3 regions of the uncultured Sulfitobacter sp. genome follow, and region 3 is predicted to be linked to each of the others. Evidence: riboswitches for the same ligand, from Rfam matches in the RefSeq annotation. Region 3 holds a riboswitch; each other region holds the start of a gene.
The links. Region 3 has a riboswitch for cobalamin ahead of AADJ11_RS02205 (DUF1636 domain-containing protein). Riboswitches for the same ligand answer to the same signal wherever they lie in the genome.
Positions count from the first base shown of each region.

Region 1 (9,959 bases), on a different contig from region 3:
TCAGGCCGCGCTTGAGAAGCATCGCGGCGAGCGGATACTTCTCTTCAAGCACCTCGGAGGCTGGTCCGAGAAGCTCGTAATGGTTCCCGTCGATTTCGGCGGCGCGATTGGTGATCAGGACTGCCGCCTGTGCAAACGCGGGCCATGTCATCAAGAAATGCAGCGCCGTTGTGAAGCTTTGAAAGCCCTGTGCGTGCTCAAGGGCTTGCTCCTCCGCCGCGACGTCTTCAAAATCTGGCAGTCCAGCGAGCCATGCGCGCAGGTGGTCCGCGTTCAAGCTACGTGCAAAACAGGTCCACATGAACGCCCGCGCCGCATCCTTTCGCCCCATCGCCTCCATCACATTGATCCGGGTCGCTTCCCATTCGTAAGGAATCCATCCGCGATCATCATCGTCGGGCGCGTTAATCGCCGCCCAGGCCTCTTCAAGCCGCCCCGACGCCATAAGACGTTGGGCGATTTCTGCAGCACCTCTGAATGATTTACTCGCTAGATCACTTTGCTGGGCGATATAGGCGTCGGTATCGCCCTCAGCATCCGCAATCTCTTCAAGCGCCATGCGCAGCGCGTAATTCTCGGACATATCTTCGTCCAACGCGGCAATGCCAGCCCGGAGGTGCTGCAGACCCTCCGTCCCCAGCATGGGTGCCAAACCTGAGATTAACGCGGGATAGTGCCCATAGTCATCATCAGGCAAAGCCGTGAGCAAAAGGTCGGCTAGAACAATCGAATCCGGATCGACCGCTTCAGAAAGATCAATCAGATCCTCGCAGGCCGTGTGAAACACCGATTGTACCCGGCCTGTGCTGTCATCGCACCGCTCATAAACCCCATTAGCAAGGGCGACGAACCGCCAGATCAGTTCAAATGCGGCTTGAGGGTCTGTTGGCCCAACTTGACCAACGATGGCTTGCCGTTGCATATCCAGATCGGCCGCAAAGGCGTTCCGCCCCTGCCAGTCGACAAACGACCGCGACCGCGCAATCGCCGAAAGCCGCTTACGAATTTCCCGTGCAACATCCCCCGTCCCTGCTTCGCCCGCCAGTTCGAGCCTGAGCCGTCGCTTAGCGCCCGCATTGCCTTTGGTGATCTCAAGCAGAAGATCAGCCAGACGCTCAGCGCCAAGTGCTGCAAGGTTATCCGCGTTCAGTGTTGTCTTTGGTGCCATATGGAAATTCTAGAGCACAAAGGGTAAAATTCTAGCCCCCTGTCCTCGGATCTTTCCGTGTCCAGCCACAAAGGCAAACTGTGGTGAGCCGACCTTCGCTGCGGGGCGCACGAACTGGTAAGATGCGGACAAAGCCAACCTTGGCTGTTTGAGGCCGAAGGCCTGTAATCGTCATTGCCGTTCAAAGCAACACGTCGCTCTCATCGTATTCGCCGTCGCAGCAACCAAACGAAAAATACCCCGCCGACCAGACCCGTGACAATCCCGATGGGCATGTCGTCTGGGGCCATGATGGTCCGTGCGATGATATCTGCCCAAACGAGGAATACGGCCCCGCACAATGCAGAGATAGGTATAAGGCGGCGGTAGTCGCCTCCGACTAAGAGGCGCACGATGTGCGGAATCATGAGGCCGACGAACCCGATGATGCCAGAGAACGCGACCATGACGCCGGTGATCAACGCCCCGATGACAAAGACCGACAGCCTGAAACGGGCGACGGGAATACCGAGCGTGGTGGCGGTTTCGTCCCCGACTGTCATGGCGTTCAGGGTTTCTGATTTAAGCCACAGATAGGTTCCGCAACCTACTAGGACCACTGCTGGGTAAATTAGTTGATCCCATTGCGCCAAACCAAGGCCGCCCAACATCCAGAAAACCACGGTGTGTGTGGCTCGTGGGTCACCCAGAAAGATCAAAACGTTCGCCGCCGACATCACGATGAACGACACAGCCACGCCCGCCAACACCAGCCTATCCGCACTGGTTGCGGCTGCAAATTGCGAAACGGCCAGAACGATGAGTGTCGCTCCAAGCGAACCGATAAACGCCAACAATGGAACGGTCAAAAGCCCTATGAACAACCCTGTGTGCAACAGCGCCAATATTGCCCCGAATGCGCCACCTGCTGAAATCCCCAAAAGATGCGGGTCCGCCAGTGGATTGCGCGTCACCGCCTGAAGGCTGGCCCCGACGATTGCCAACCCCGCCCCGACAAAACAGGCGAGGATGGCGCGCGGGAACCGGATATCCCAAACGATAGCCTCGCGGCCCTTAGACCAATCAACGGCAATCGTGTCTGGGGCAATCTTGTTGATCAAAATGCCGCAGACGGTTTCCAAAGGGACCGCGATGGCCCCGACGCTTACAGCAATCGACAACGATCCCAAAAGTGCCAGCACGCCAAAGATGCCGGTGATCCAAAGATCGCGGGATGGTCTGGGAGAGTGTATCGATTGCTGTTTTTGGGTCATGTCAGATCACTCAGCCCGAAATGCAGCGGCAAGTGTTTTGACGGCTTCGATGTTGCGCGGCCCAGGCGTTGCTTCGACATATTCAAGCACCACGAACCGATCATTGCGCACCGCGTCGATATCCGCGAACGCAGGATTGGACATCATGAATTCGCGCTTTTGATCTGCTGTGACCTCGCCATAGTTCACGATCACGATGAACTCAGGGTTACGCTCGACCACTGCCTCCCAGCCGACAGTTGCCCAGCTTTTTTCAAAGTCGTTCATGATGTTGGTACCGCCTGCGGCCTCGATCAGGGCATTTGGCATAGCGTATGCCCCTGCCGTGAACGGCGCGTCTTCACCGCTGTCATAGACAAACACCCGTGGAGCAGTTTCCAGCGCGGGTAGGTCGGCGAGGAATGTTTGCAGTGCCATCTGGTAGCTTTCGATCAACGCCTCAGCGCGGTCGGATACATCAAAGATCGCACCCAGATTGTGCAGATCATTATACATGTCGTCCATAGATGCCGCGTCTTTTTCGCCGACGTGGACGCAGCTTTCGGTCAGCTCATAAACTTGGATGCCGAAGGGGGCCAAGGTCTCTGGTGTCACTTCGCCGCCAACCCTCATGCCATAATTCCAGCCCGCAAAGAAGAAGTCCGCATCAGCCCCGATCAACACTTCTTTGGACGGGTATTTCGCCGATAGCTCGGGCAATTCTTCGACACCGGCGGTCATGTCTTCGTCCAACGTCTTCCAACCGGATATTCCAGTGTAGCCAACCATGTTATCTGCAAGGCCAAGGACCAGCATCATTTCGGTCAGGTTCACATCGTTGGAAATGGCGGCCTGTGGTGGGGCATCGAACGTCACGACGCGGTTACAGCTTTGCACGGTGGTTTGGGCGATAGAAGACCCTGCCATCAAAAGGGCTGCCAGTGTTGTTAGTGTAAGTTTCATATTAAGGTTCCTTTTCAATCTGGAAGGTTAAATGTGAAATGAGGGGCCCCGCTGGGGGCAAGGGTTTCACGCCGCGCATCAACGCGAAACGTGTTCGAAACGAGGGTGTCGGTCAGTAACGTTTGCGGCGTACCAAAGCCTTGTGGATGCCCGTCTTTGAGGACAAGCACATCATCACAAACGCTCACAGCCATGTTCAGGTCATGCAGCGACACCACGATGGTCATGCCCAAACTGCGAATCAGCGACACGACTTCAAGCTGGTGGCGCACATCAAGATGGTTCGTCGGTTCATCAAGGATCAAGACCTGAGGTTCCTGGGCCAAAGCCCGCGCCACCATTACGCGCTGGCGTTCACCGCCGGACAATGTGCCAAAGTCACGGTGCGCCAAGGGGTGCAAACCAAGGGTGTCCAAGACGTAATCAACAACTTTCTCGTCGCTCGCCCCCGATGCGGCAAAGCCTGACCGATGCGGTGTTCTGCCCAGTTGCACGATCTCTTGAACGGTCAGTCCGAATGCCGAAGCCTGTTCCTGCAAGACTGCTGCGGTCCGCCTGGCGGCGTCACGAGCCGACATGGACCAGATGTCTTGTCCGCCCACGCGAACCTGCCCTGTCTTGGGGTGTTGAAACCGATAGAGAAGCCGCAGCAAAGTAGATTTTCCCGCACCATTCGGCCCCACCACACCCAAAACCCTTCCCGCAGCAACGCTGAAGGTTGTGGGGTGCAGCACTGGTTGGCCCGAATTGGTCGGTGCCCAACTCACACCGTTCACCTCAAGATCAGCGGCGTTCATGATGCGCGCACGTCACTGGCTTCCATTGCGATCATCGCAGAGGGCACCCTTGCAAGTGTGGATTTACGTAGCTTGCCTGGACGATCTACCGAAGAACACCAACCGTCGTATAAGTGGGCATACTGCCGTGCGAAGGTGACAAGATCGTTGATGTCCACTTTTGGGTCGACATCGCCGAACAAATAGGTCGCTTTGCGGCTGCCATGATAGGCGACCGTGCAGAGCCGATCGCAGCCCGCCATGCAGGCCACACCCGATATTTCGAAATCTTCGGAGATCGTATCCCCAGCCGCTGCAATTGCGGCTCCTAGCTTTTCGATCAACTCGAATCCTGGGCGGCAGTCCGTGCCTTTATGCCTGCAGGGTGTGCAGACGGTTATCTTGTGGTTTTGGTGCGTGATCATATCGCCCTCCGCGAATATGCGGGGCGCAGGGCAGACATGTTTTAAAGCACGGGAATTTCCGTGTCGCCATCATGATCTCCTAACCAGACACCCCGTCTGGGTTGAGTTACATTTACGGCACCTATTGGTGTCGTTGATGGCAGGTCTCCTGACTTACGGATCAGCGTTCGCCCGAACCTTCCCAAGCCTAAGGCTCAGTGGTGTTCATCGGGGTCACTCACCGCTCACAGTTGCGGGGGCAGTTACGGTTTCGGCGCTTAGCAGCTCTTCCTTACCGTATTCCCTTTTCATCCCAGACGCATGTTCAGCGGCTGGAAACCATCTGAATTACTACTGGTAGAAAGTGGGTAGTAGGTCAAGACACTATGTCTACAGTCAGTTCTGTTTTGTTTGCTCGGCGCTTGGCCTAATTGTTTTTTGGACCTGACCTCAAAAGCCGCCATTCATCCAACGTTCAGCATCGGTCAAAGAGGGCTCTCACCCGGCATTAGCTGCAACATGAATGAACGGCCACCTTGAAAGACTACGCCAAATGTGACAACTGGTCCCTGCCCCGGTAGGTCATCGCTTTACGGATCAAATTTTCACATATTGAATATTATGCGACTTTGATCAGACGATAAGATTCTCCGTGAAAGTCCGACATGAGCAAGTAGAGGTGTCACCCTCGCCTGAAAGTGGAAGCCAGATTGCTGGAAATTTAAGTGAGTCAGATAGCCATATTAGATTGAATACCAGCCAACTGACTGACACGCTCGCCAAGACGTATCTTCCGATCAGCTGTCTTTCTCGCACCGTCACTCATGAAGCTTACCAGATCGAGAACATCACCACCCTGCTTCACGTTCAGGAATTTTGTTTCTCTATTCACAAAAACGACACTCTTTTTACCCTGTGATAACAGCTCGAAAACATTGCTTAATGTGCCTGTGCTGGCAGCGTCCCAAAGCATCAGACCAAACTCTGCACGTTCAGCCATTTCGATATCTTTGGCAGTGAAATAGGCTCTGGTTCCAGGTTGGGCCGAAGACTTAACTCGGTGGACCTTCCAGTCGCCAAGGTTGTTCCTTGGCATTTCACCAGTGCAGAACACAGTCACATCTGATGCAGATTGAGCAAGAAGTTCGGCTTGGATCGATGCGTCCGCCCCGTTCGCGTCGCCGACGATAACCGGCATTCCTTCGCGGACAATGTTTGCGATACGCTCTACGAACAGCGGATGAAGGCGCTTGATCTTGATTGAACCTGCGATGAATACTGTCTGCATCGTTATCTCCATGTCAGGGCGGCCACGTATACATTTCCGATCTTACTATAGCCCGAAAGTAGTTCACAAACAGCCTCCATTGTTGCCCCAGAATGATAGAGATCATCCACTATCAAAGCATTCCAAGTTCCATCGTTGCCGATCCTTTTTTGGAGAAGGAAACGGCCCCTTAAGGTCTCTTCTTTTTCTTCCTTAGTACTCATATTCTTAAGCGAGTTTGAGTTTGCGGCTACTGCTGACTTGATGATCATGTCGTCGAAAAAAGGTGCCTTGATACGTTCTGCAATCGCTGCCGCGACCTCATGAACGGGTTGCCGGTTGCGTGCATTTGAGGCTGGAGCAGGGACCACCAAGCCGATCTTACCCAAATGAGGGAGGATGTACTTGATGACGGCTTTTGCCAGCGGCTGGACTTGATCGAAATCCTGCCTGTACTTGAGCTGGTAAACTGCCTCGCCTGCTTCTGTTCTGACAGTGTCAAACGTCGCATAACCTTGTTCGTTGTGGCCGGTGAATGTGCTACTGGCAGTATGCTTATCGAGAGCATAGCCATCTTCCCAGTTCCCTGCGATTTTCTTAATGCGTACCTTCAAAATCGCGTCTCCCTAAATCGATATCACGGATAATCAGTACTGACGTTGCTTTCATCCGGTAAATGACCGCATCTGTCGGAAATTTAATTCTAGATGAACCAGCGGTCGTTTTTGCAGGGCGCGAGAGCCCACACAAGTTGTGATTTATGCTCGGTGCATGCGCTCAACAAGGTAGTGGAGTCCTGGAAGGGTCACGACAAGCAAACTAGAGATTATCCATAAATAAATCGCCCAAGCAATATATCCTACTACACTCATGATGGTTTGCGCCCAAAGCGCGGCTGGTTGCGTTACCGTCAAATGGACTTGAAGCACTCCAAAGACATAAAGGATGATTGCCAGGGTGGCGCAGTATCCGAAAATGATTGCCAGAAACCGCCGTCTGGTCAGCGTCTCTTTGATTTCATTGCCCTTGCGAACAGATGTAAGGGTTGGGGCTCTGCCCCTCATGATTTGATCTAGGTTCTCATTTGCAAAGCTCGAAACTGCTGCCAAGGCTGCAATATAGAACCCGACTAAAATGCCCATCAAGGCGTTGACATCTCCAATCAACTTCGACTGATCAAAACTAACGAACTGATGGCCCCAGAATAGGAAGCCACCAAAGGTCACGGCGAAAAAGATAGACGGATAAATCCATTGATACCAAAAAATATCAGCGCTTCGGAGACGTAAGAACGAGAATACGGTGAAGACCTTGGTATGTTTCTGAAGGGCCATTTCAACCGCCCACTGCGTCGGCGACTGCGATCATCTTCTCAACCATGTCTTGGCGGAACGCCTCATAGCGTTGCGTTAGGGGGGGGGTCGAATTCATTGACGATTTCGTTCTGCACAAATGCCTGTTCAAGAATTTCATCGCCGTTGTGGTGCACTTCAGTTCGTTTGATTTGGCCATTTGCAGCCTTGATCCTAACAAAAATCTGCGTGTCATCAGCACCACCTCTGAAGCCACCCAAGAATCCGCCAATACGTCCAAAAATCGTTTGCGCTTGGTCTTCGGTGACACGTTTTTTCACCTCCCACCCTGCTTCATGGACGATCTCTTCCACAATTGGATCTTCATCCAACCCATCTTCGTGATTTTCTTCGTGTCCAATGAACTCAATGTCCTGAAGCGTCCCCGTCCTCAACGCCTCACGGATAGTCTTGGATTGATGACCATCAATCTCGAAGACTGGCCGAAACCGCTTAGATTCACCGTCATCATCCTGAGCCTCTTTTTCGTATAGCGCGCTCTTACAAACCCAAGTCAGATGATCCTTGACCGAAGATAGGTAAATGCCTGGCACCTTCTCGATCAAGATCAAATGCCGCCCAAACTGATCGCCCGTCTTCTTTATCAGAATGTGGGCAGCATAGTGACCACCTTCATCTTCATCCTTTTCAATGTCTCGTGTTTCCTTGGTTTCGAAATGTAGGAATGAAACCCCAGTTACGTTTTTGTCTCCAACCTGAAGGATCATCCGGTAGTAATCGTCATCTTCAGCCAGATCAGCACACCACATCAGCCGCGAATTTTTCGCATATGGACGATGTACATCCTCACGGGCAATCCGATCCGTTAGCGCCGCTAGCAAGTCACCTATTTCGAATGCCGGTGCATAATGCGGGGCGTTTGCACGATTCCTGATTGCCAGATTGCCGACCACAATCCACCGGTAGTTTGAGGGTAATGCCATTCCAATGTCCTTCGATACTCAATCAATATTCAGTTTAGGAAGCCCTCAAATAATTTTTATATCCGCTGGGCTCAGCGTGACCTCCGCCGAAATTGGCTTAGGCTTCGTAGAAATTGGCCTCGTCAAAAGGACATTCATCACGCATCATGACTGCTCCGCGTTTTAAGGAACTTTCTTCCGTTCCAAAGACCTCAACCGAGTGGCGGCATCGGGAGCATGTAATAATAAGCCCCGGCACTGATCCGTAGTCGCCATCCAAGTCCTCCTCCAAAACGTCGATGGATACACGCACGTCTTATCCCCTCAAGGTTGTTCGCGTCGGAAAAATGAGATGACAGAGCCGCCTGCAGGGGGCTCTGTTCCGCGCGGAGTAGCGGGTTTCAGTGTCAAAGGCACCACATCGCCTGTGTTCTTTGTAAACCAGCCAGATGGCAGATTGGCAATGTTTTCAATGTCGCCCGGATGCATGGTGAATTCGACCGATAGCAAGTCTTCCTTCGTGCGCGTTCCGGAATCTACTATCAAGTAAAGCGCATCGCGTAGCATACGTGGTTTTGTAACAGCCCATTCCCTGTCCATAGGTTCTTGTCTACTCCAACCTTTGGCAGAATATGTTTTGTAAAGCTGGGTGCCGTGGTCTGGGGGGATGATCTCAAGGTCGAGCAGGCGTTTGATCTGTGCCTTTACCGAAACGCGCCAGCGCTCTTTCAGTGACAGCAGTCCAGCAAGGGAGAAATTCGGAACTTCAGGTACATAAGTGGTTTGTGGCATCAGAAAGGCGCTTGCGAACCGGAATGCTTGCCGTTCGATTTCTTTCAGATCATCACGCAAAGAACCGGCGCTAACACCTTTGTGAAGGACTGCGTGACCAAGTTCATGCGCCGCATCCATTTGTCTGCGTGGTAGATTCATTTTGTCAGATGCCAATAGGATGTGTGGCCTGTCTTCAGCCTTTGACCAGCTACATACACCGTCGAGTTTCGACGTTCCCATTTCAATTGAACCGACAACGCACCCAATCTTTTCTAGAACCGCTACAACATTGGTGCATGGCCCCTGCCCCAACTGCCAATGAGTCCGCAAGTCGCCAGCAATATCCTCAATGTCCTCATCTCGGAGCTGCTTATAACTAGAGCCGCCGAGCATGTCAGGAATGTCCAGTTCGGGATAGTCCACGTAATGCTGTAAGACATCGCTTATCTCATGTAGCCAGTTCACCTGGGATTTTTGATACTCGCGGTCACGCTTCAGTGTGCTGGCCAATTTACGGTAAAACATGGGCCTCGAGCTATCGAATACAGGCCGAAGGAAAAACTCTCGTCTCACCCGCAGTGCTTTAGCCAACTCGGACAATGCTTCTGCTTCAGGGGCTTGCTTCCCTGTTTCCCAACGCGACACAGAACTCGGATTTACGCCCAAAATACGCGCCAGTTCTTTCATGCTTTGAATCCGCCGCGCTGCGCGGGCTTCAACTAAACGTTCTGGCACAAAGCCAGGTGTTCCCACTCGCATCATTCTCTCCCGTCGGTGCTTATCGCACCAGCTATGCCTTGCCGTCTTCTTCGTCATCCAAAGATGGCGTTTCGGGCGGCATAAAGGTCTTCATTGTGCTTTTCAGGCGGACAGCGCCGCTGGAAGGCAACGCTGGGGGCGTCGGGAATGGCGAGCTGGATTCCGAAACGTCACCGTCGTCCGCAAGGTACTGATCGATCCGTTCATAAAATAGATATTGATCGTAATTTGAATCCACTACGCCAATGGCAAGTTCCTCTATTTTCCCAGCCTGTTCACGGTCGCGAGAAAAGAGAAACAAAATACAAATATCCCCAGCTTTAGGGCCTTTGCCGTCAAGG
Region 1 is NZ_CAXHZD010000008.1:14,953-24,911, forward strand. Features, by position in the region: gene AADJ11_RS18145 (DUF6880 family protein) at 1-1,168, opposite strand, end outside; gene AADJ11_RS18150 (iron ABC transporter permease) at 1,369-2,421, opposite strand; gene AADJ11_RS18155 (ABC transporter substrate-binding protein) at 2,428-3,363, opposite strand; gene AADJ11_RS18160 (ABC transporter ATP-binding protein) at 3,378-4,160, opposite strand; gene AADJ11_RS18165 (DUF1636 domain-containing protein) at 4,157-4,564, opposite strand; cobalamin riboswitch at 4,685-4,902, opposite strand; gene AADJ11_RS18170 (hypothetical protein) at 5,274-5,831, opposite strand; gene AADJ11_RS18175 (ComF family protein) at 5,834-6,424, opposite strand; gene AADJ11_RS18180 (hypothetical protein) at 6,569-7,144, opposite strand; gene AADJ11_RS18185 (hypothetical protein) at 7,207-8,106, opposite strand; gene AADJ11_RS18190 (XRE family transcriptional regulator) at 8,410-9,675, opposite strand; gene AADJ11_RS18195 (hypothetical protein) at 9,650-9,959, opposite strand, start outside.
Region 1: another riboswitch for cobalamin. It lies ahead of AADJ11_RS18165 (DUF1636 domain-containing protein); the one in region 3 lies ahead of AADJ11_RS02205 (DUF1636 domain-containing protein).

Region 2 (9,959 bases), on a different contig from region 3:
AATCATGGCCAAGCACACCGAAGGCCTGAGCAGGTTCCGCTCGCGTCTGTAAGCGGACACTCGAACCTGAAACTGACGGAGCGGTCACCCGCTCCGTCATCCTAATATTTGCAGTTTCATTCACCTCATTCTTCGGGATCGTCAGATGTCAGACACTCAACCCCATGTAGCACCGGATATTGATGCCGAACCCAGCTCGGAAACGACGCGTCTGGGGGCATTGTTTTCCTGGACCAGCATCGCCTTTGTGGCCCTTTGCACCTGCGGTTTGGGTATGGGGCTTGCCTATGCGTTTGGGGTGCCCATTGGCGGTAAACGTCTGCTTGAGGGGCAATATTACTGGTTTTTCATCGGTATTTTTCTGGCCGCCGCCTTTATCGCGTTGCCCGGCCGACAAAGCCAACGCAGCGTGCCGGTTTATGACATTGCCGCAGCTGTTATCGCCTTTGGCATCTGCATGTGGTTTTCCACCCACGCGTGGGACATCGTGCAAGCGGGCTGGACCAATTACCCCGCTGGCGTCGTCTTGTGGGTGCTGATGCTTGAGGTCGCCCGCAGATCGGGTGGCCTACCATTCTTGCTGGTGGTGTTCCTGTTGGGGCTTTATCCGCTGGTCGCTGACTTCTTTCCGGGGCTGCTAATGGGCATTCCCTATACGTTTGAACGTATGATTGAGGCGCATGTTTTCCGCACCGAAGGGTTGATGGGGATCACGACCAAGATCGTTGCCGAAATCGTCCTTGGCTTCCTTGTGTTTGCAGGGGTGCTGATTGCGACTGGGGCGGGGCAGTTCTTTATCGATCTGGCCAATGCGGGTTTCGGCAAATACCGTGGCGGTCCGGCCAAGGTATCCATCGTGGCAAGTGCATTTTTCGGGTCGCTGTCTGGTTCGATTTTTTCCAACATTGCGGGCACCGGATCGATCACCATTCCGACCATGAAAAAGGTCGGCTATCCCCCACATTACGCCGCCGCAATCGAGGCCTGTGCGTCAACCGGTGGGGTGGTGATGCCACCCGTGATGGGGGCGATTGCATTCGTGATGGCGATCACCATTGGTGTGGATTACGCGACCATCATGGTGGCCGCGATCCTGCCGTCACTGCTGTTTTATTTCGGCCTGCTGTTGCAAGTTGACGCCTATGCCGCGCGCAAAGGGCTGGTGGGCATGACCCAAGACAAACTGCCATCGGCCCGCGAGGTCATGAAACGCGGCTGGCCGTTCCTGTCGGTCATGGTGTTTTTGGTCTGGGGCTTGCTGTACATGCGGTGGGAATATTATGCCCCGTGGTATGCAAGTGCGATGATGATCGCGCTGAGCTTTCTCCAACGTGACACAATGATGACGCCGACGCGCCTGTTTGCGACTCTTCGACAGGTTGGCGTCTTGGTCACGCAGACCGCCGCGATCATCTTGCCGATTGCCTTTGTTGTCAGCGCCTTGACCATTACCGGCGTGACCGGGTCCATGACATCGGGGTTGGTCGCTTTGGGTGGGGATAACGTTTACCTCATCATCGCGCTTGGGGTGCTCGCCTGTTTCATCATGGGCATGGCGGGGTTGGCGATTGTTGCCTACATTTTCCTAGCTGTGACGCTGGCCCCGGCTATCGTTGAAATCGGTGGGCTGAACGTCGTCGCGGTGCATTTCTTTATCGTGTACTACGCAATGCTGTCCGTGATCACGCCGCCTGTCGGGGCTGCCGCTTTCCTTGCGGCGACAATTGCGGGGGCGAAACCGATGCAGACCTCCTTTACGGCGATGCGTCTTGGGGTTGTGATTTACTTCGTACCGTTGTTCTTTCTGTTCCAACCGGCGCTGGTGCTGCAAGGCGACCTGACCCCGCTGATTTATGTTTTGCCGTCGATCATCATCGGGATTATGCTGCTGTCTGGCGGTCTCGAAGGGTATCTGCTGGGCTTCGGGCTGGTGCGCACTTGGATGCGGTTGCCGCTTGCTGTCGCGGGGTTTGCGTTCAGCTTTCCGGGGTTGATGACGACCCTGATCGGCGGGCTGGCATCGGCGGCGATGGTTGCCCTGATCTGGTGGGACAATAAGAAAACCGCGCAGGTGGCTGCATAGATTTGAATGGCTGTGCCCCCCGTGGGCGCGGCCCAACACCGCAAAAAAGGAACCACATATGTCACTCGTTCACGTAGTTGCCGTTATCACCACCAAACCGGGCCAGCGCGCCGCCGTGTTGAAGCTGTTCAACGCCAATGTTCCGGCTGTATTGGCCGAAGATGGCTGTATCGCCTATGAGGCGACAATCGACACCGAAAACGCGGGCCCGATGCAAAGCGCCTTTGGCGAGGATACGTTCGTGGTGGTGGAAAAATGGGCCAGCATGGACGCGCTAGGCGCGCATGCCCGATCGGCCCATATGAAGGAATATGGCGCGCAGACCAAAGACATGCTGGCCGATCGCAAGATCCACATTCTGTCGCCTGCGACCTGATCAGCGGCCACTAGATTTGCGCCGCCCCGAATGTTTGGGGCGGCGCTATTTGTTTGGTAGGGATCAGAAATCCCAGTCTTCGTCTTCTGTCGCGACGGCCTTGCCGATCACATAGGTCGATCCGCTGCCCGAGAAGAAATCGTGGTTCTCGCCGTCTGTTGACAGGGCGGCAAGGATCGCGGGGTTCACCTCGCAGGCCTGTGCGGGGAACAGCGCCTCGTAGCCCAGATTTTGCAGGGCCTTATTGGCGTTGTAGTGCAAGAATGCTTTGACGTCTTCGGTCAGGCCCAGATCATCATACAGCTCGGCGGTGTAATGCGACTCGATCTCGTAAAGGTCGAACATCAAGGAAAACGCAAAATCCTTCAGCTCATCGCGCTTTTCGGCGGGCAATTGTTCGGTCGCGCGTTGGAATTTATAGCCGATGTAATAGCCGTGTATCGCCTCGTCTCGGATGATCAGGCGGATCAGATCGGCCGTGTTGGTCAGCTTGGCGCGGCTGGACCAGTACATCGGCAGGTAAAAGCCCGAATAGAACAAGAAGCTTTCCAAAAACACCGATGCGATCTTGCGTTTATACGGGTCGGCGGTGGCGTTGTATTCCTGCAGGATCAGACGGGATTTTGCCTGAAGATGCGGGTTTTCTTCGGACCAGCGGAACGCCTCGTCAACGTCCTTGGTCGAGCAGAGCGTTGAAAAGATAGACGAATAGGACCGCGCATGCACCGCTTCCATAAAGGCGATGTTGCTAAGCACGGCTTCTTCGTGCGGGGTTTGGGCGTCTGGCATCAAGGCCGGTGCGCCCAACGTGTTCTGGATCGTATCCAGCAGGGTTAGGCCCGTCAGCACGCGGATCGTCAATGTGCGTTCTTGGGGGGTCAGGGTGGCCCAGCTTTGCACGTCATTGGACAATGGCACCTTTTCGGGCAGCCAGAAATTGACGGTCAAGCGGTTCCAGACCTCAAGGTCTTTGTCGTCTTGGACCCGGTTCCAGTTAATGGCGCGGGGCACGGCGGGGGTGTGGTCAAGATCTTTCATGTCGGGTCTCACAATGTGCACGAAACGCAGCCGTCGACTTCCGTCCCCTCAAGGGCGGTCTGGCGCAGGCGGACGTAATAAATGGTTTTGATGCCTTTTTTCCACGCATAGATTTGCGCGCGGTTGATGTCACGGGTCGATGCATCGGCGGGAAAGAACAGGGTCAGCGACAGGCCCTGATCCACATGCGTCGTCGCGGCGGCATAGGTATCAATGATCGCTTCTGGCCCGATCTCATAGGCGTCACGGTAGAATTCAAGGTTGTCGTTGTTCATGAATGGGGCGGGGTAGTAGACGCGCCCGATCTTGCCCTCTTTGCGGATCTCGATCTTGCTGACGATCGGGTGGATCGACGAGGTTGAGTTGTTGATATAGCTGATCGACCCCGTGGGCGGGACGGCCTGCAAGTTGCGGTTATACAGCCCGTGTTTTATGACCAGTTCGCGCAGTTTGGCCCAATCGTCGCGGGTGGGTAGGTCTTTGCCGTCAAACAGCGCCTTTACCGCGTCGCTTTCGGGCAGCCAATCGCGGGTGGTGTATGTGTCAAAGAAAGTGCCGCTCGCATAGGCGCTGTCGGCAAACCCGGCAAAGCTTTCGCCCTTTTCCTGCGCCAAGAGGTTTGACGCGCGGATGGCGTGATAGGCGACGGCGGCGAAATAAACGGATGTAAATTCGATCCCCTCGGCACTGCCATAATGGATGCGTTCGCGCGCCAGATAGCCGTGCAGGTTCATCTGCCCCAGCCCAATCGCATGGCTTTCGTCATTGCCGCGCCGCACCGAAGGCACGGAATTGATCGCCGACATCTCGGACACGGCCGTGAGCACGCGGATCGATGTTTCCACCGTCGCGCCAAGATCAGGGCCATCCATGGTTGTGGCGATGTTCAAAGACCCTAAGTTGCACGAAATATCGGTGCCCAGATGATCATAGCCCAGATCATCGTGGAACGTGCTGGCCTCGTTTACTTGCAGGATTTCCGAACACAGATTCGACATGGTGATGCGCCCGGCGATGGGGTTGGCACGGTTCACCGTGTCTTCGAACATGATATAGGGATAGCCGCTTTCGAACTGGATTTCCGCCAAGGTCTGAAAGAACTCGCGCGCGTTGATCTTTTTCTTGCGGATGCGTTTGTTGTCGACCATCTCGGCGTATTTCTCGGTGACCGAAATGTCCGAGAACGGCACGCCGTAAACCCGCTCAACATCGTGGGGCGAGAACAGATACATGTCCTCGTTTTTCTTGGCCAATTCAAAGGTGATGTCGGGGATAACCACGCCAAGGCTGAGCGTCTTGATGCGAATTTTCTCGTCCGCGTTTTCACGCTTGGTGTCCAAAAACTGAAAGATATCAGGATGATGCGCATTCAGATACACAGCACCTGCACCTTGGCGTGCACCAAGCTGGTTGGCGTAGGAGAATGAATCCTCAAGCAGTTTCATCACCGGGATCACGCCTGAGGACTGGTTTTCGATCCCCTTGATCGGGGCTCCATGTTCGCGCACGTTGGTCAGCATCAAGGCCACGCCACCGCCGCGTTTACTAAGCTGCAGGGCAGAGTTGATGCCGCGCCCGATGCTTTCCATGTTGTCCTCAAGACGCAGCAGGAAACACGAGATCAGCTCGCCCCGGCTTTGCTTGCCCGCGTTCAGAAATGTCGGTGTGGCGGGTTGGAAACGGCCCGACAGAATTTCATGCATGAACGCCATCGCTTGGGTCTGATCGCCCTGCGCCAGCGTCAGCGCAGTCATCACAACGCGGTCCTCGTAGCGTTCCAGGAACCGTTTCCCGTCACGGGTTTTCAGCGTGTAGGAGGTGTAATATTTGAACGCGCCCAGAAAGGTTGGAAACCGGAATTTTTGCTTGAATGCCGTGTCCCAAATCTCGCGCAGGAATTCGGCTGGATAGGCCTTCAGCACCGCGGCCTCGTAATAGCCTTCGTCGACGAGATACCCGAGCTTTTCCTCAAGCGAGTGGAAGAACACGGTGTTCTGGTTCACATGCTGCAAAAAGTATTCGCGCGCGGCCTTGCGGTCGGCGTCAAAACGGATGTGCCCCGCCTCGTCATATAGGTTCAGCATCGCGTTCAGCGCGTGATAGTCCAGCCCAGCGGTCATACCGTCATCAAGCATTCTGTTCTCCAAAATTTGTCCAGCCCGTCGCGAATGCGGGCGATGTCTAGGTCCGTGCCTGCCAGCTCAAACCTTGTGAGCACGGGCACGTTGCATTTCTTGGCGATCACGTCGCCCGACAGCGCAAAGGTCGCGCCAAAGTTACGGTTTCCCGCACCGATCACACCGCGCAGCAGCGCGCGGCGTGTCGGTTCATTCAAAAAGCGGATCACCTGTTTGGGCACCGCGCCGCGCCCTGCGCCATCGGCGAATGTTGGGCAGACCAGCACAAAGGGGCGGGCAGGGGCTGGCATCGGATCAGACGGGCGAATGGGAATGCGCATGGCATCAATCCCAAGCGCTGCAACCAGCCGCGCGGTATTGCCCGTTGCCGACGAATAATAGACCAGCCCGCCCATTGCCGGTCAGGCCAACTGACCAATCATGTCGGGCCGGAAACCCGCCCAATGCGCATCACCCGCGACCACGACAGGCACCTGACGGTAGCCCATTTCGGTCACGCTTTGCATGGCTTCGGCATCTTGTGTCAGGTCGATCACACGGTATTCCAAACCGCGCATATCCAGCGCACGGGTGGTGGCGGTGCATTGCACGCAAGCGGGTTTCGAATAAACTGTGATGGTCATGCCCATATCCCTATCTGTTGTGGTGCAAAGGGACGGGGGCGCGCGGGGCATAGGCCAACACGGCCACAACCTTCAACACGTCCTCAAGCCCTCCGCTCGCGGTGGTTCGTATCGTGCCAAGGCAGGTCTCCTGGCTCACGGCTCGGATGTGGGGGCCTCCTTCCCGATGCGGGTGCATCAGTGGGTCATAGGCCAACACTTGCCGCTTACAGTTGCGGGGGCAGCACCGGTATCACACCGGTTTCCCTCTTAGCCTGCGACTCGCGCCGCAGGAACCAAAGCAACTACATATTGGGGTGTAATGCCGTTTGGTGTCAATATGCTGTTATTGGGATCGGGTAAATTTTTCTGTGATCAGACCGCAGCGGCGGGGATTTACCCTTGAGCAATGCCAAGCCCCCGCCGATATGCATCACTCCTCAGGTGGGCGCAAGGCGATGATGCGCAGGCCCGGTGCGCCTTTGAAGTCCTCGTTCTTGCGGATAAAGCGAATGGTGCCGTTCGCCGTAATCCGGGCAAGTAATTTTCCGTCCGGCGTCTCGTTGCGCCAATCGTCGAGCGTAAATTCCTCGGATAGTTTTGTGATGCGGAAGGTCCATCCGGCAGCCATCAATTTCTCAAGCTCGGCGTGGGTGGCCTCTAGGCCGAGGGGGCGCCCCCCCAAGGTGCGGGGCAATTGGTGGCGGCTGCTGTCGGCACGTTCGCGCATCACCTGAAACACGTTTTCACGCCCGAATTCCGGGGCAAGGTCCGTGGTCACCAGCGTGTTATAGGCGTCGTTATCCGTGGCCGCGATCAGGGTGGCATAGCTGACCAGCTCGACCCGCTGTTCTGCGGCCTCTGACAGGATATCACCCGAGAATGTATCGATGCCCGCAGCGCGTGCTTTGCGCAGGCGGATGAAGTTCGGATCGGTCATCAAAACGGGCACTTCGGCCTTGCGCAGCACCTCGGCCAGCGCGGTTGTCCAATCCGCCCCGCCGATGATCACGACGCCCGGCACATCGGCACCCGCCAGCCCCAACAGCCGCGCAAAAGGCGCGAGGGTAAATCCGTTGACCACGACCGTCACCGCCACAAGGGCGAATGCCAGCGGTGCAATCAAGGCGGCGTCTTCAAAGCCAAGGCTGAGCAAGCGTTCCCCGAAAAGGCCCGCCACGGCGACCAGAACCACACCGCGTGGTCCGGTCAAGGCGACCAGCAGCTTTTCGCGAAACGGAATGCCAGAGCCGATAAGCGAGATAAACACCGTCAGCGGGCGCGCGACCAGCACGACCACGGCCACAAACGCCGCCGCGCGCCAATCAAGATTGCCAAGCGCGTCCACATCCAGACCCGCAGCAAGCAGGATAAACACGCCCGACACCAACAGCACGGTCGCGTGTTCCTTGAAGCGGCGCAGCTCTTCGTAGCTGGGCAGTTTTGAGTTCGCGATCACGATCCCCATGATCGTCACGGCCAGCAGCCCGCTTTCATGCAGCACGGCGTCAGATGCGGCGAACACCCCCAGCAACAAGGCGAAAAGCACGGGTACTTTCATATATTCCGGCACCCAGCCGCGTTTGAACCCGCGCGACAGGCCGACGCCAGCCGCCACGCCGGCAGCGGTTGCCACGGCAGCCCCGAGCAGCAGTTCGATCATCGCCTCGGACGCCGTGGTGGCCGTGTTCAGCGCCAGCACGACCTCGAACGCCAAGACAGCGGCCAAGGCCCCGATCGGATCGTTAATGATGGCTTCCCATTGCAGCAGGGTCGCGGGGCGGCGCGACAGCCGCGCGGTGCGCAGAAGCGGCGCGATCACGGTGGGGCCGGTGACGATCATGATGCCACCAAACACGGCCGAGCTGGACCAGCTAAGCCCCGCCACATAATGCAGCGACAGCGCGGCCATTAGCCACCCCAAAGGCGCGCCGATATAGACCAACCGCCTGACCCCGCCAACCGCGTCTTGCAGCGTGTGAAAGTTCAACGACAGACCGCCCTCGAACAGGATGATCGCCACGGCGATGGAGATCATGGGGGCCATCAACGGCCCGATATCGCGGGCGGGATCAAAGATGCCAAACACCGGCCCGATCAGAATACCGGCGACCAGCATCAGTACGATTGCAGGCATGCGCAGACGCCATGCGATCCATTGCGATCCAACGCCTATGGCACCGACCAATGCGATTGCCGTTACGGGGTTCAGCGCGCCAAGCGTTTCTGTTGCCACAATGTGATCCATCTATTGTTGGTGGTTTGAAATAGCATGTGACGGGCGCGAGGCAATAAATATTCCGGTTGTCACAGGTCTAGGGGCAAACACAAAAACGCGGACACCGTTGGGTGCCCGCGCGTTCGTAAAGTGGGGGATGGTTCAATCAGCAGATCAGGCCGATTGCATATTCAGCGCCATCCCGTCGTATTGCCCGCTGATTGCGGCATCGGCCAGAACATCGGCAACATCCCGGCGCGACGCCTCGGCTGATGTGTCCACGTCGTCGCCCAAGATCACGTTATCGCTGCGCGGGTCATCTGTCAGGGCAACGGGGCGCAGAATGGCATAAGTTAAGCCGGATGCTTTCAGGTGCTCATCAGCGGCGTGCTTGGCCTTGATGTAGTGGGCCAGATCGCCTGACGGGTTTTCCTGATCCGCCCCGACCGAGCTGAGCATGACAAAGCGTTTCACGCCCGCCGCTGCGGCCAGATCGGTCAGACGCTGCGCGCCGTCGCGGTCAACCTTATCGGTCATTCCGGCATCCGTGTCGCCGCCTGAACCGGCGGCAAACACGACGACATCCATGCCTTGGCAAACGTCATCCGACAAATCGGTCAGGTCGCCGTGGCGCAAATGCGTGCCCTTAGGCAGATCACTGGTGTCAGAGCTTTCGCGCACCAGTGCGGTTGCCTCATGCCCTTGATCAATAAGATTTTTCACCACATGCGACCCGGTTTTGCCTGTGGCACCTGCGACTAGAATATTCATGCTCATTTTTGTACTCCTTCAACGTGTTACTGTGTTTGATTGTGGTGTGCGGCCTGTTTGATCAGGGCAGAAAGATCGCTTTGACGTTCACGAATTCCTTCATGCCAAAGCCGCCATGCTCGCGCCCATAGCCGGAATCCTTGACCCCGCCGAAAGGCATATTCGGATCAGCTGCGCCAAATGAATTGATGCGCACCATGCCGGTGTCAAAATGATCGCGGACCAGTTTCAACGCGCGCTCTTCGTCGCGCGAGAAGATGCCCCCGCCAAGACCGTAGCGGCTGTCGTTCGCGATGCGCATGGCGTCGGCATCATCCTTGGCGCGGATGACGGCGGCCACGGGGCCAAAGATTTCATCGTCATAAGCAGGCATGCCGGGTGTGACATCTGCCAGCACGGTCGCGGGATAATACGCCCCTTTGCGATCCGGCGCTTCGCCGCCGCACAGAACCTTGGCCCCTTTAGCGACGCTTTTTTTGACCTGATCATTGACGGTATCAAATTGATCCTGGCTGGACAGCGGGCCAAGTTGGCTGGCCTTGTCCGTCGGGTCGCCCATCGTGATCTCGCCCATTTGCTTGGCGAACGCCTCGACGAAAGCGTCATAGACCTTGTCGGTCACAATAAACCGCTTTGCTGAAACGCAGGTTTCGCCGTTGTTATAAAGCCGTCCCATGACGGAATACTTGACCGCCACGTCAATATCCGCGTCCTCAAGCACCAGATAGGCGTC
Region 2 is NZ_CAXHZD010000003.1:213,889-223,847, reverse strand. Features, by position in the region: gene AADJ11_RS11685 (TAXI family TRAP transporter solute-binding subunit) at 1-52, shown strand, start outside; gene AADJ11_RS11680 (TRAP transporter fused permease subunit) at 146-2,083, shown strand; gene AADJ11_RS11675 (putative quinol monooxygenase) at 2,142-2,459, shown strand; gene nrdF (class 1b ribonucleoside-diphosphate reductase subunit beta) at 2,523-3,497, opposite strand; gene nrdE (class 1b ribonucleoside-diphosphate reductase subunit alpha) at 3,506-5,632, opposite strand; gene nrdI (class Ib ribonucleoside-diphosphate reductase assembly flavoprotein NrdI) at 5,614-6,030, opposite strand; gene nrdH (glutaredoxin-like protein NrdH) at 6,037-6,258, opposite strand; cobalamin riboswitch at 6,361-6,553, opposite strand; gene AADJ11_RS11650 (sodium:proton antiporter) at 6,671-8,485, opposite strand; gene AADJ11_RS11645 (SDR family oxidoreductase) at 8,630-9,226, opposite strand; gene AADJ11_RS11640 (NAD-dependent succinate-semialdehyde dehydrogenase) at 9,288-9,959, opposite strand, start outside.
Region 2: another riboswitch for cobalamin. It lies ahead of nrdH (glutaredoxin-like protein NrdH); the one in region 3 lies ahead of AADJ11_RS02205 (DUF1636 domain-containing protein).

Region 3 (9,959 bases):
GAGGCGACCAGCGATCCTTTGCCCTTGTTCAGCAGCTCAATCGCATGGTCGGTGTCGCGGTAGGGCATGATGGTCGAGACCGGGCCAAATGCCTCGGTATCATGAACACGGACCGCGTCGTCTGGGTCTGCACAATAGAACAGCATCGGCGGGACGAATGCCCCTTTTTCGCGGTCAACACCATCAACGGTAAAGCTGTCAGGGTCACCAAAGACGCGCTCGGCCTCCGCCCCGATCAGCGCGGCCTTTTCCAGCACGTCACGGCGTTGAGATTGCGAGACTAACGCGCCCATTTTTGTGGTTTCCAACCGTGGATCACCGATGGTCACCTTGGCCAGTTGTGCGGAAATTGCGGCGATCATTGCGTCGATATGCGGCTCTGGCACCATGATCCGGCGAATGGCCGTACATTTCTGTCCAGCTTTCGCGGTCATCTCGCGCTGGACCTCTTTGACGAACAGATCGAATTCGGGCGTTCCTGGGGCCGCATCAGACCCTAACACGGACGCATTCAGGCTATCTTGCTCGGACGCAAAGCGAACCGACCGTTCCAACAACGCGGGATTGCTGCGCAGATTGTTTGCGGTTTCGGCAGAGCCCGTGAAGCTGACCACATCCTGACAATCGAGGTGATCCAGCATATCGCCCAACCCGCCGGTCACCAATTGGATCGCGCCATCTGGCAGGATGCCGGACTGGATCATCAGCCGAAAACACGTCTCGGTTACATAACAGGTCGCCGTTGCGGGTTTCACGATGGCGGGAACGCCGGCCAGCAGGGTCGGGGCGAGCTTTTCCAGCATTCCCCAGACCGGAAAGTTGAACGCGTTGATATGGACGGCGACGCCTTGCAGCGGCGTACAGATATGCCGGCCCATAAACTGACCCGCACGGCCCAATTGTTCGGGTGGACCATCCAGAAATACCTGATCATCCGGCATCTCGCGTCGGCCCTTGGCGGCATAAACCTGCATCGTGCCGATACCGCCATCCACATCGATCATATGGTCGAATTGGGTGCCGCCGGTGTCGAAACTCAGGTCATATAGGCTCTGTTTATGGTCTTTTAGATAGCCAGCTAGCGCCTTGAGCATCTTGGCGCGGTCATGAAACGTCAGTTTGCGCAGGGCGGGGCCGCCAACATCATGGGCAAACGACAACATCGCCTGAATATCCAGCGCGTCATTCCCCGCCTGCGCGATCACCTCGCCGGTAATGGCGCTGGCGATGCTGCGCGAACCGGCCCCCGGATTGATCCACTGTCCAGCGCCAAAGCTTTGAATGTCGCGCATGATAGGCTCCTTAGTGATGATCGTAATCGATAACGAGGGTGTCGCTGACCGGATAACTTTGGCAGCTCAAACGATAGCCGCGTTCGACTTCGTAATCCTCCAACGCGTGGTTCGACAGCATTTCAACCTCGCCCTCGGTCACCTTGCACATACAGGTTGAACAAACGCCCGCCTTGCAGGCAAATGGCGCATCCAGATTGTTTTCCAGCGCAGCCTCAAGCACGGATTGGCCTTTGGTCATGGTGAAACTATGGGCGGCACCGTCAATGGTTACGGTCACTTGCGTAAGGGCTTGGTCTTCGCTGCGCTTGGCCATTTCCTGCTTGGCCAGACGCCCTTGCTGGCTTTCGCTGAACAGCTCGAATTTGATCTGATCAGGCTCTAACCCGTGGGTTTTTAGAGATTCTGCAATGGCCAGCATCATCGGCTCCGGCCCGCAGATAAACGCGGTATCGATGTTTTTGATGTCGATCCAGGTCTTGAACAAAGCATCGCATTTGGCTTGATCGATGCGCCCTGTAAACAGGTCAATGTCCTGACCAGATTCAAGCATGTGGATCACACTCAGCCGCCCCATAAAGCGGTTCTTGAGGTCTTCGAGCTCTTCGCGAAACATGATCGTGTTCACGGCGCGGTTTGCATAGACCAGCGTAAAGGTCGATTGCGGCTCGCGCATCAAAACCGTTTTCAGGATCGACAACACTGGCGTGATCCCCGACCCGCCTGCAAACCCGAGGTAATTCTTCGAGATATCAGGCTCTAACGCGGTGAAAAACTTGCCTTGGGGCGGCATCGCGTGCAGCGTATCCCCGACCTTGAGCGTTTCATTCGCAAAGGTGGAAAAGGCCCCGCCGTCAACGCGTTTGATCCCAACCTGCAACACCCCATCATCCAATCCGGCACAGATCGAATAGTTGCGACGTAACTCTGTACCGTCGAAATCCTGCTTGAACGTCAGATATTGGCCTTGGGTAAAATCAAATGCGCTGGGGTCTTCGGGCTGAAGTGTCAGTACCACCGCATCGCGGATCGTGTGGTGAATATCAGTCACTAATAAGGGGAGAAATTGGTTCATAGGTCAGATGCACTTGAAATAATCAAAGGGTTCCAGACAGTCGGTGCAACGCCATTGCGCCTTGCAGGGGGTCGATCCGAACTGGCTGATCTTTTCCACATGCGTGGATTTGCAGCGGGGGCAGTGTTGCGGACCGCCGGCGGGTTGGGGCGGGGCGATCCCGTAACCTTCAAGCTTGGCGCGGCCGCTATCCGTCATCCAATCTGACGTCCAAGCAGGCGAAAGTTGCCGCTTTAGAGCCAGTTTTTCGATCCCATGCCCGCGCAAGGCGGTTTCGATATCAAGGTTGATGATCGTGGTGGCGGGGCAGCCGGAATAGGTGGGCGTTACCGTGACCTCAAGCGTATCATCCTGCCATTGGACATCGCGGATAATTCCCAGATCGGTCAGGGATATGACAGGAATTTCGGGGTCTGGCACAGCGTCAAGCCAGCCCCAAACAGTCTCTAACGTGGGTCTTTCGACTACCATGTGGCATCCGGATAGGCGCGTTGCAGCCATTGCATTTGCGTCAGCATATGGCCCAGATGTTCGGAATGCCGCTTGCCTGATTTACCACCCTGATGCCCAAAATCATCCTGCGGTTTCGTCAGCGTGGCGGCGGTGAACACATCGTCCAACAGCGCGTCATAGGCAGGCCGAAGCGACGTTGGATCGGGCGCAATGCCCGCATCAACCATCGCGGCATCCACATCGTCTGAGGTGAACATTTCCCCGACATAGGGCCACAATTTATCCAATGCGGCCTGCATCCGGGTGTGGCTTTCCTCGGTCCCGTCGCCCAGACCAATCACCGTGTCGGTGGCGCGTTCCAGATGATAGGTTACCTCTTTCGATGACTTCTCGGCGATGGCGGCTATCTGTGTGTTGCTGCTGTCCATCAGCGCGTGCAATTGCGACAGATGCCACGCGTCAAACAGGAACTGGCGCATCATGGTCTGGCCGAAATCACCGTTAGGCTGTTCGACTAGTAACAGATTGCGAAAATCCCAAACATCTCGGTGAAACGCCAGCTTGTCGGCATCGCGGCCTGCGTCCTCAACCTCTCCGGCTAGGTCCAGCCACAGGGTCGTTTGCCCGATCAGATCAAGCGCCGTATTGGCCAGCGCGATGTCTTCTTCGAGGACGGGCGCATGGCCGCACCATTCGGACACGCGGTGGCCCAGCACCAACGTATTGTCGCCCATGCGGCACAGGTATTCGAAAAGGTGGTCGCTCACATTGCACCCACTTCATCGGGGATGTCGAAAAACGTCGGGTGGCGATACACTTTGTCGTTGGCAGGCTCATAAAGCGACCCTTTTTCCTCGGGCGAGGAGGCGGCGATATCAGAGGCTTGGACGACCCAAATGCTGACGCCTTCATTGCGGCGGGTATATACATCGCGGGCGTTCTTGATCGCCATTTCGGCGTCAGGCGCGTGCAGTGATCCGACGTGGCGGTGGCTTAGCCCGTGTTGACCACGGATGAAAATTTCGAACAGGGGCCATTCTTGTGTGGGGTTGGTCATGTCAAATTACTCCGCTGCCAGTTTCGCTGCGCGCTTTTTCGCGGCGTGGGCCATCAGCCCGTCACGCACCCATGCGCCGTCATCCCACGCCTTGTTCCGCGCGGCCAAGCGTTCCTTGTTGCAGGGGCCGTTGCCGCGCAGCACGTCAAAGAATTCATCCCAATCGGGCTGGGTGAAGTCATAATGCCCGCGTTCCTCGTTCCATTTCAGATCGGGGTCGGGGACGGTCAGGCCCAGATATTCGGCCTGCGGGACGCATTCATCGACGAATTTCTGGCGCAGCTCGTCATTGCTGTTCATCTTGATCTTCCACGCCATGGATTGCGCCGAATGGACCGAATTTTCGTCAGACGGGCCGAACATCATCAGTGCGGGGCCCCAGAAACGATTCAACGCGTCCTGCGCCATCTTTTTCTGCGCTTTTGTGCCATTCGCCATTTTCATCATGATGTCGTAGCCTTGGCGCTGGTGGAAAGATTCCTCTTTACAGATGCGGACCATCGCGCGGGCATAGGGGCCGTAGGATGTACGCTGCAATGGCACCTGATTCATGATCGCGGCACCATCAACCAACCAGCCCACAGCGCCCATATCTGCCCATGTTAGGGTCGGATAATTGAAGATCGAGGAGTATTTCATCTTGCCCGACAACAAGTCGCGGGTCAGTTGGTCGCGGGTGACGCCAAGGGTCTCGGCGGCACAATAAAGATACAAACCGTGGCCTGCTTCATCCTGTACCTTCGCCAGCAGGATCGCCTTGCGTTCCAGCGTGGGCGCGCGGGTGATCCAGTTACCCTCGGGCAGTTGGCCGACGATTTCAGAATGGGCATGTTGGCCGATCTGCCGGATCAGGTTCTTGCGATACCCGTCCGGCATCCAGTCTTTCGGTTCAATTTTGCCGCCTGCGTTAATCCGTTCCTGAAAGGCGCGTTCTTGCGGATCCATTTCGTCGAGGGATTTGACGCCTTCGCCGGTGGATTTGATCATCTGTGCATACATCGTTCAGATCCTTTCAGGTGGGATTAACAGTTAGCTTGCGCGTTCCAAAATGATGGCGACCCCTTGGCCGACACCAACGCACATGGTGCACAAGGCATAGCGGCCGCCTGTGCGTTTCAATTGCAGCGCGGCGGTCATAACCAACCGTGCGCCGGACATGCCCAGTGGGTGACCGATGGCAATCGCACCGCCATTGGCATTCACATGCGGCGCGTCGTCGGCAACCCCAAGGGCGCGCAGGGTGGCGATGCCTTGGCTGGCGAAGGCCTCGTTCAGTTCGATCACATCCATCTGGTCGATGGTCAGACCGGCGCGGGCCAGAACCTTTTGGCTGGCAGGGACCGGGCCAATACCCATGACGCGCGGTTCAACACCGGCGGCTGAAATACCCACGACGCGGGCAATCGGGGTCAGGCCGTGCTGGTTGGCAGCGGCCTCGGACGCCATCAGCATCGCGGCGGCACCGTCGTTTACGCCAGAGGCATTGCCGGCGGTGACCGTCAGGTCGGGGCCGTTGATCGGGCGCAGTTTGGTCAGCGCTTCCATCGACGTGCCGGGCCGTGGGTGTTCGTCGCGGTCAAATACAATCGGATCGCCCTTGCGTTGCGGGATTGTGACTGGCGCGATTTCATCCGCGAAAATGCCAGCCTTGTCTGCAGCATCCCAACGGTCTTGGCTGCGTTTGGCAAATGCGTCTTGATCGGCGCGGCTGACGTCATAGTCGGTGGCCACGTTATCGCCGGTTTCAGGCATCGATTCGACGCCATATTGCGCCTTCATCTTGGGGTTCACGAACCGCCAGCCGATGGTGGTGTCATAGACGGCATTGTTGCGCGAAAACGCGGTTTCGGCCTTGGGCATGACAAACGGCGCGCGCGTCATGCTTTCAACGCCGCCAGCAATCGCCAGATCCATATCGCCTGCCTTGATCGCGCGGGCGGCGGCACCGACGGCATCCATGCCCGAGGCGCACAAACGGTTGATTGTGGCACCCGGCACATCCACCGGCAGGCCAGCTAGCAATGCGGCCATACGCGCCACGTTACGGTTATCTTCGCCCGCTTGGTTGGCACAGCCAAAGATCACATCGTCCACCTTTGACCAATCCAGGTCAGGGTGGCGCGCCATCAGCGCAGCGATTGGCACAGCAGCCAGATCATCGGCCCGAACCGATGACAAAGCCCCGCCAAAACGGCCAATGGGTGTGCGCTGTGCGTCACAAATGAAAGCGTCCATGAAAGTCTCCCTTGATTAATGAGCCTAGGGATAGTCGCGATTCGCCGCAACTTAAATGTTACTTAAATGAAGAATAATTTTACAATATGTAACATGATTAAGACGTCGCTAAACAGCATTAAACGCGTGGAGTCGAAGGGGCGAGACCACGCGTTCAGGGTCGCCGTAAGCGACGTAACTATATGAAAGAAGACAGGATAAACGCAGCAGCTTAGTGCTGCGGCTTACATCTCCACGCCGTTTTGCGCTTTGATACCATCGCGGAACGGATGCTTGACCAAGGTCATCTCGGTGACCAGATCGGCGGCTTCGATCAGCTCTGGCTTGGCGTTGCGGCCGGTCAGGCAAACATGGGTCATCGCCGGTTTCTGGTGCAGCAGGAAATCCACCACCTCGTCGATGTCCAGGTAATCATAGCGCAGGGCGATGTTGATCTCGTCCAGCAGAACGAACTGAATTTCGGGGTCCAGGATCTGTTCCTTGGCCATCTTCCAACCGTTTTGCGCGGCGGCGATATCGCGTTCGCGGTCTTGGGTTTCCCAAGTGAACCCTTCGCCGGACACGAAGAACCGGCATTCATCGGCAAAACGTTCGGTCAGGAACTTGCGCTCTCCGGTGACCCAATTGCCTTTGATGAACTGCACCACAGCGCAGGGCATACCATGGGCAATGCAGCGCATGATCATACCAAAGCCCGAGGATGATTTCCCCTTGCCTGCACCGGTATGCACGATGATCAAACCCTTTTCGTCGGTCTTGGTCTGCATCATCTTATCGCGCGCAGCCTTAATCTTGCGCATCTTTTCGGTATGGCGGGCGTTGATGTCCTCGGTCATTGGGGTTCCTCGTTCTTGACAAGTCTCGTGGATTAGGACCATCTGCCCTTATGCTGGTTCCTGTGTAAACAGGTGAAAAGGGAATGTGTATCCGGTTTTATATCGGTAAATACAGCCGCCCCCGCGACCGTGAACGGATTTGAGGAGGATCAACGCCACTGGCCGAAGGCTGGGAAGGCAGATCCACCGTGGGCCAACGCCCGACAACCGTGAGCCGGGAGACCTGCCAGCAAGAGATGCCAAGACCGGACGGGGTGTTCCGGTGTCGGGGTTTGTTCCGTGTGTCGGTTCGCCTCGTCATCAGACCCGCGTTCCATTTACCAGATGGGACCGAGGACCATGAAAGATACTGAACAAAACGCCACCGGCGGCGGGCAACCAACACAGCTTTTGGTTTGCGTGAAATGTCGTCGTGGCCAAGAAACGCCCGAAGATGACCGGCGGCCGGGTCAAGCGCTCTATGACCGGATTGTCGCACTTGATCTGCCCGATGGGGTGCAGGTGGCCCCGGTTGAATGTCTGCAAAACTGCGACCACGGGTGCACCGTTGCACTGCGCGGGGACAGTGACAAATGGACCTATGTTTTCGCCAATGTAGACGAGGGCGACCACCCCGAGATGATCCTGGACGGGGCCGCGCGCTATCATGCGACCCGCGATGGTTTGATCCCTTGGCGCGAACGCCCTGAACACTTCAAACGCAATTGCGTTGCCCGCATTCCCCCTCTTTCTCAACCGCTGGAGTCCTGAGATGACTGATTTCGCAAAATTGCCTGTAACCGTGATCACCGGCTTTCTGGGGTCTGGTAAAACGACACTGATCCGCAACCTGATGCAAAACCCCGGCGGCAAACGTCTGGCCATTATCGTCAACGAATTTGGCGATGTGGGTGTTGATGGTGATATCCTGAAAAGCTGCGCCATCCCCGATTGCCCCGAGGAAAACATTCTGGAACTGGCGAATGGCTGCATTTGCTGCACCGTTGCCGATGATTTCATTCCCACGATCGAGGCATTGATGGCGCTGAACCCGCGCCCCGATCACATCTTGATCGAAACCTCTGGTCTGGCGCTGCCCAAGCCGCTTTTGAAAGCGTTTGATTGGCCTGATATCCGGTCGAAGATCACTGTGGACGGCGTCATCGCGCTGGCCGATGCCGAAGCCGTCGCAGCAGGTCGTTTCGCGCCCAATGTCGCAGCGGTCGATGCGCAGCGTCTGGCGGATGAAAGCATTGATCATGAAACGCCATTGTCCGAAGTATTCGAAGATCAGATTTCCTGCGCCGATATCATTTTGCTGACCAAGCCTGATCTGGCTGGTCCCGAGGGCGTTGCCAAAGCCAAAGCATTGATCAACGCAGAAACGCCGCGCCCCTTGCCCATTATCGAGGTGGCCGAAGGTGTGGTTGATCCGCGGATCATTCTGGGGCTTGAGGCCGCCGCCGAAGATGACATGGACGCCCGACCCAGCCATCACGACGGCCATGATGATCACGAACATGACGATTTTGAATCAATTGTCGTGGATATTCCTGAACAGACTGACCCTGCCGCCTTGGTCGCCGCCATCGAAGGGCTGGCGCGCGATCACAACATACTGCGGATCAAGGGATACGCCGCTGTGACAGGCAAGCCCATGCGCCTTTTGGTGCAAGCAGTTGGTGCGCGTGTGCGGCATCAATATGACCGACCATGGGGCGCAGATGAGGCGCGCCAAGGGCGTTTGGTTGTGATTGCCGAGCATGATGATATCGCCCCCGATGTGATCCGCGCCGCCTTGGGCGCTGTGCAAAGCCAGGCTGCCGAGTAACCAGATATGCATGTCATATTTCGGGAAAGCCATGGGTTGGAGGAGACCGACACACCAACAGATCTGGGGCAGGACGCCGCAGATCTGGTGGTGCTTTCGCTATCTGATTCCGATCTGGGGGCCTTTGCCGAAGCATGGCATCGGGGCGGCGGGGCCGAGGGGCGTCTGCCGTCTTTGCGATTGGCGAATATCGCCGCATTAAAACACCCGCTGTCCGTCGATACCTATGTGGAAAACACATTGTCCGGTGCGCGCGGCATCTTGATCCGATTAATTGGCGGCGTGCCCTATTGGCCCTATGGGCTGCAACAAATCCGCGCGCTGGCCCAATCACGCGGGATTGCTTTGGCGGTTTTGCCTGCCGATGGCCGCGCCGATAGCCGTCTTGATGATATGTCGACATTGCCCGTCTCGACCCTGCGCAGGTTATCGCATCTGTGCACGACGGGCGGGGTGGTTGCGGCGCAGGCTGCACTGGCGCAACTGGCGCTGGCGGCGGGGTTATATGCCGGACCGGTGCAGGGGGCCAAAGGGTTGCCCTCCGTTGGCGCATGGACGCCTGAAACCGGGGCGGCCTGCCCGGTGGTGGCAATGGGTCACTCCGCCGCTTTGGCTGGGCGGTCGCGGATCGTAATTGTTTTTTATCGCTCGTATCTGGTGGCCGCTGATCTTGCGCCGATCACGGCGCTGTTTGACGCATTTCGCCAGCGCGGCTGCGATGTGATCGCGTTGTTTGCCCCCTCGCTCAAGGCTCCTGATGCGGCGGGCTGGCTGCGCAGGCAGATCACCCAACTGGCCCCCAGTGCCATCGTGAATGCCACCGCATTTTCGGGCAAGGGTGACGATGGCACCTCCCCCCTTGATGCCGCCGGTGTGCCCGTTTTTCAGGTGGCGCTGGCCACCTCGACCCGCGACGCGTGGAGTGAGGCCGAGCGCGGGCTATCCCCCGCCGACCTTGCAATGCATGTTGTCCTGCCCGAGGTCGACGGCCGTATTATGGCTGGCGTCGCGTCGTTCAAACAACCGGGCACGCGCGACGATCATCTGCAGTTTTCCCGCTACGCCCATCAGCCGGACCCCAGCCGGATCACGGCCATCGTCGGGCGTGTCATGGGCTGGCTTGATCTGGCGGCCAAGGCTCCGCAAGCGCGGCGCGTGGCGCTGGTGCTGTCGACCTATCCGGGCAAGGATTGGAACATGG
Region 3 is NZ_CAXHZD010000001.1:461,724-471,682, forward strand. Features, by position in the region: gene paaZ (phenylacetic acid degradation bifunctional protein PaaZ) at 1-1,292, opposite strand, end outside; gene AADJ11_RS02170 (2Fe-2S iron-sulfur cluster-binding protein) at 1,303-2,367, opposite strand; gene paaD (1,2-phenylacetyl-CoA epoxidase subunit PaaD) at 2,371-2,838, opposite strand; gene paaC (1,2-phenylacetyl-CoA epoxidase subunit PaaC) at 2,832-3,554, opposite strand; gene paaB (1,2-phenylacetyl-CoA epoxidase subunit PaaB) at 3,584-3,877, opposite strand; gene paaA (1,2-phenylacetyl-CoA epoxidase subunit PaaA) at 3,884-4,876, opposite strand; gene pcaF (3-oxoadipyl-CoA thiolase) at 4,907-6,112, opposite strand; gene cobO (cob(I)yrinic acid a,c-diamide adenosyltransferase) at 6,337-6,948, opposite strand; cobalamin riboswitch at 6,986-7,194, shown strand; gene AADJ11_RS02205 (DUF1636 domain-containing protein) at 7,288-7,698, shown strand; gene cobW (cobalamin biosynthesis protein CobW) at 7,700-8,758, shown strand; gene cobN (cobaltochelatase subunit CobN) at 8,765-9,959, shown strand, end outside.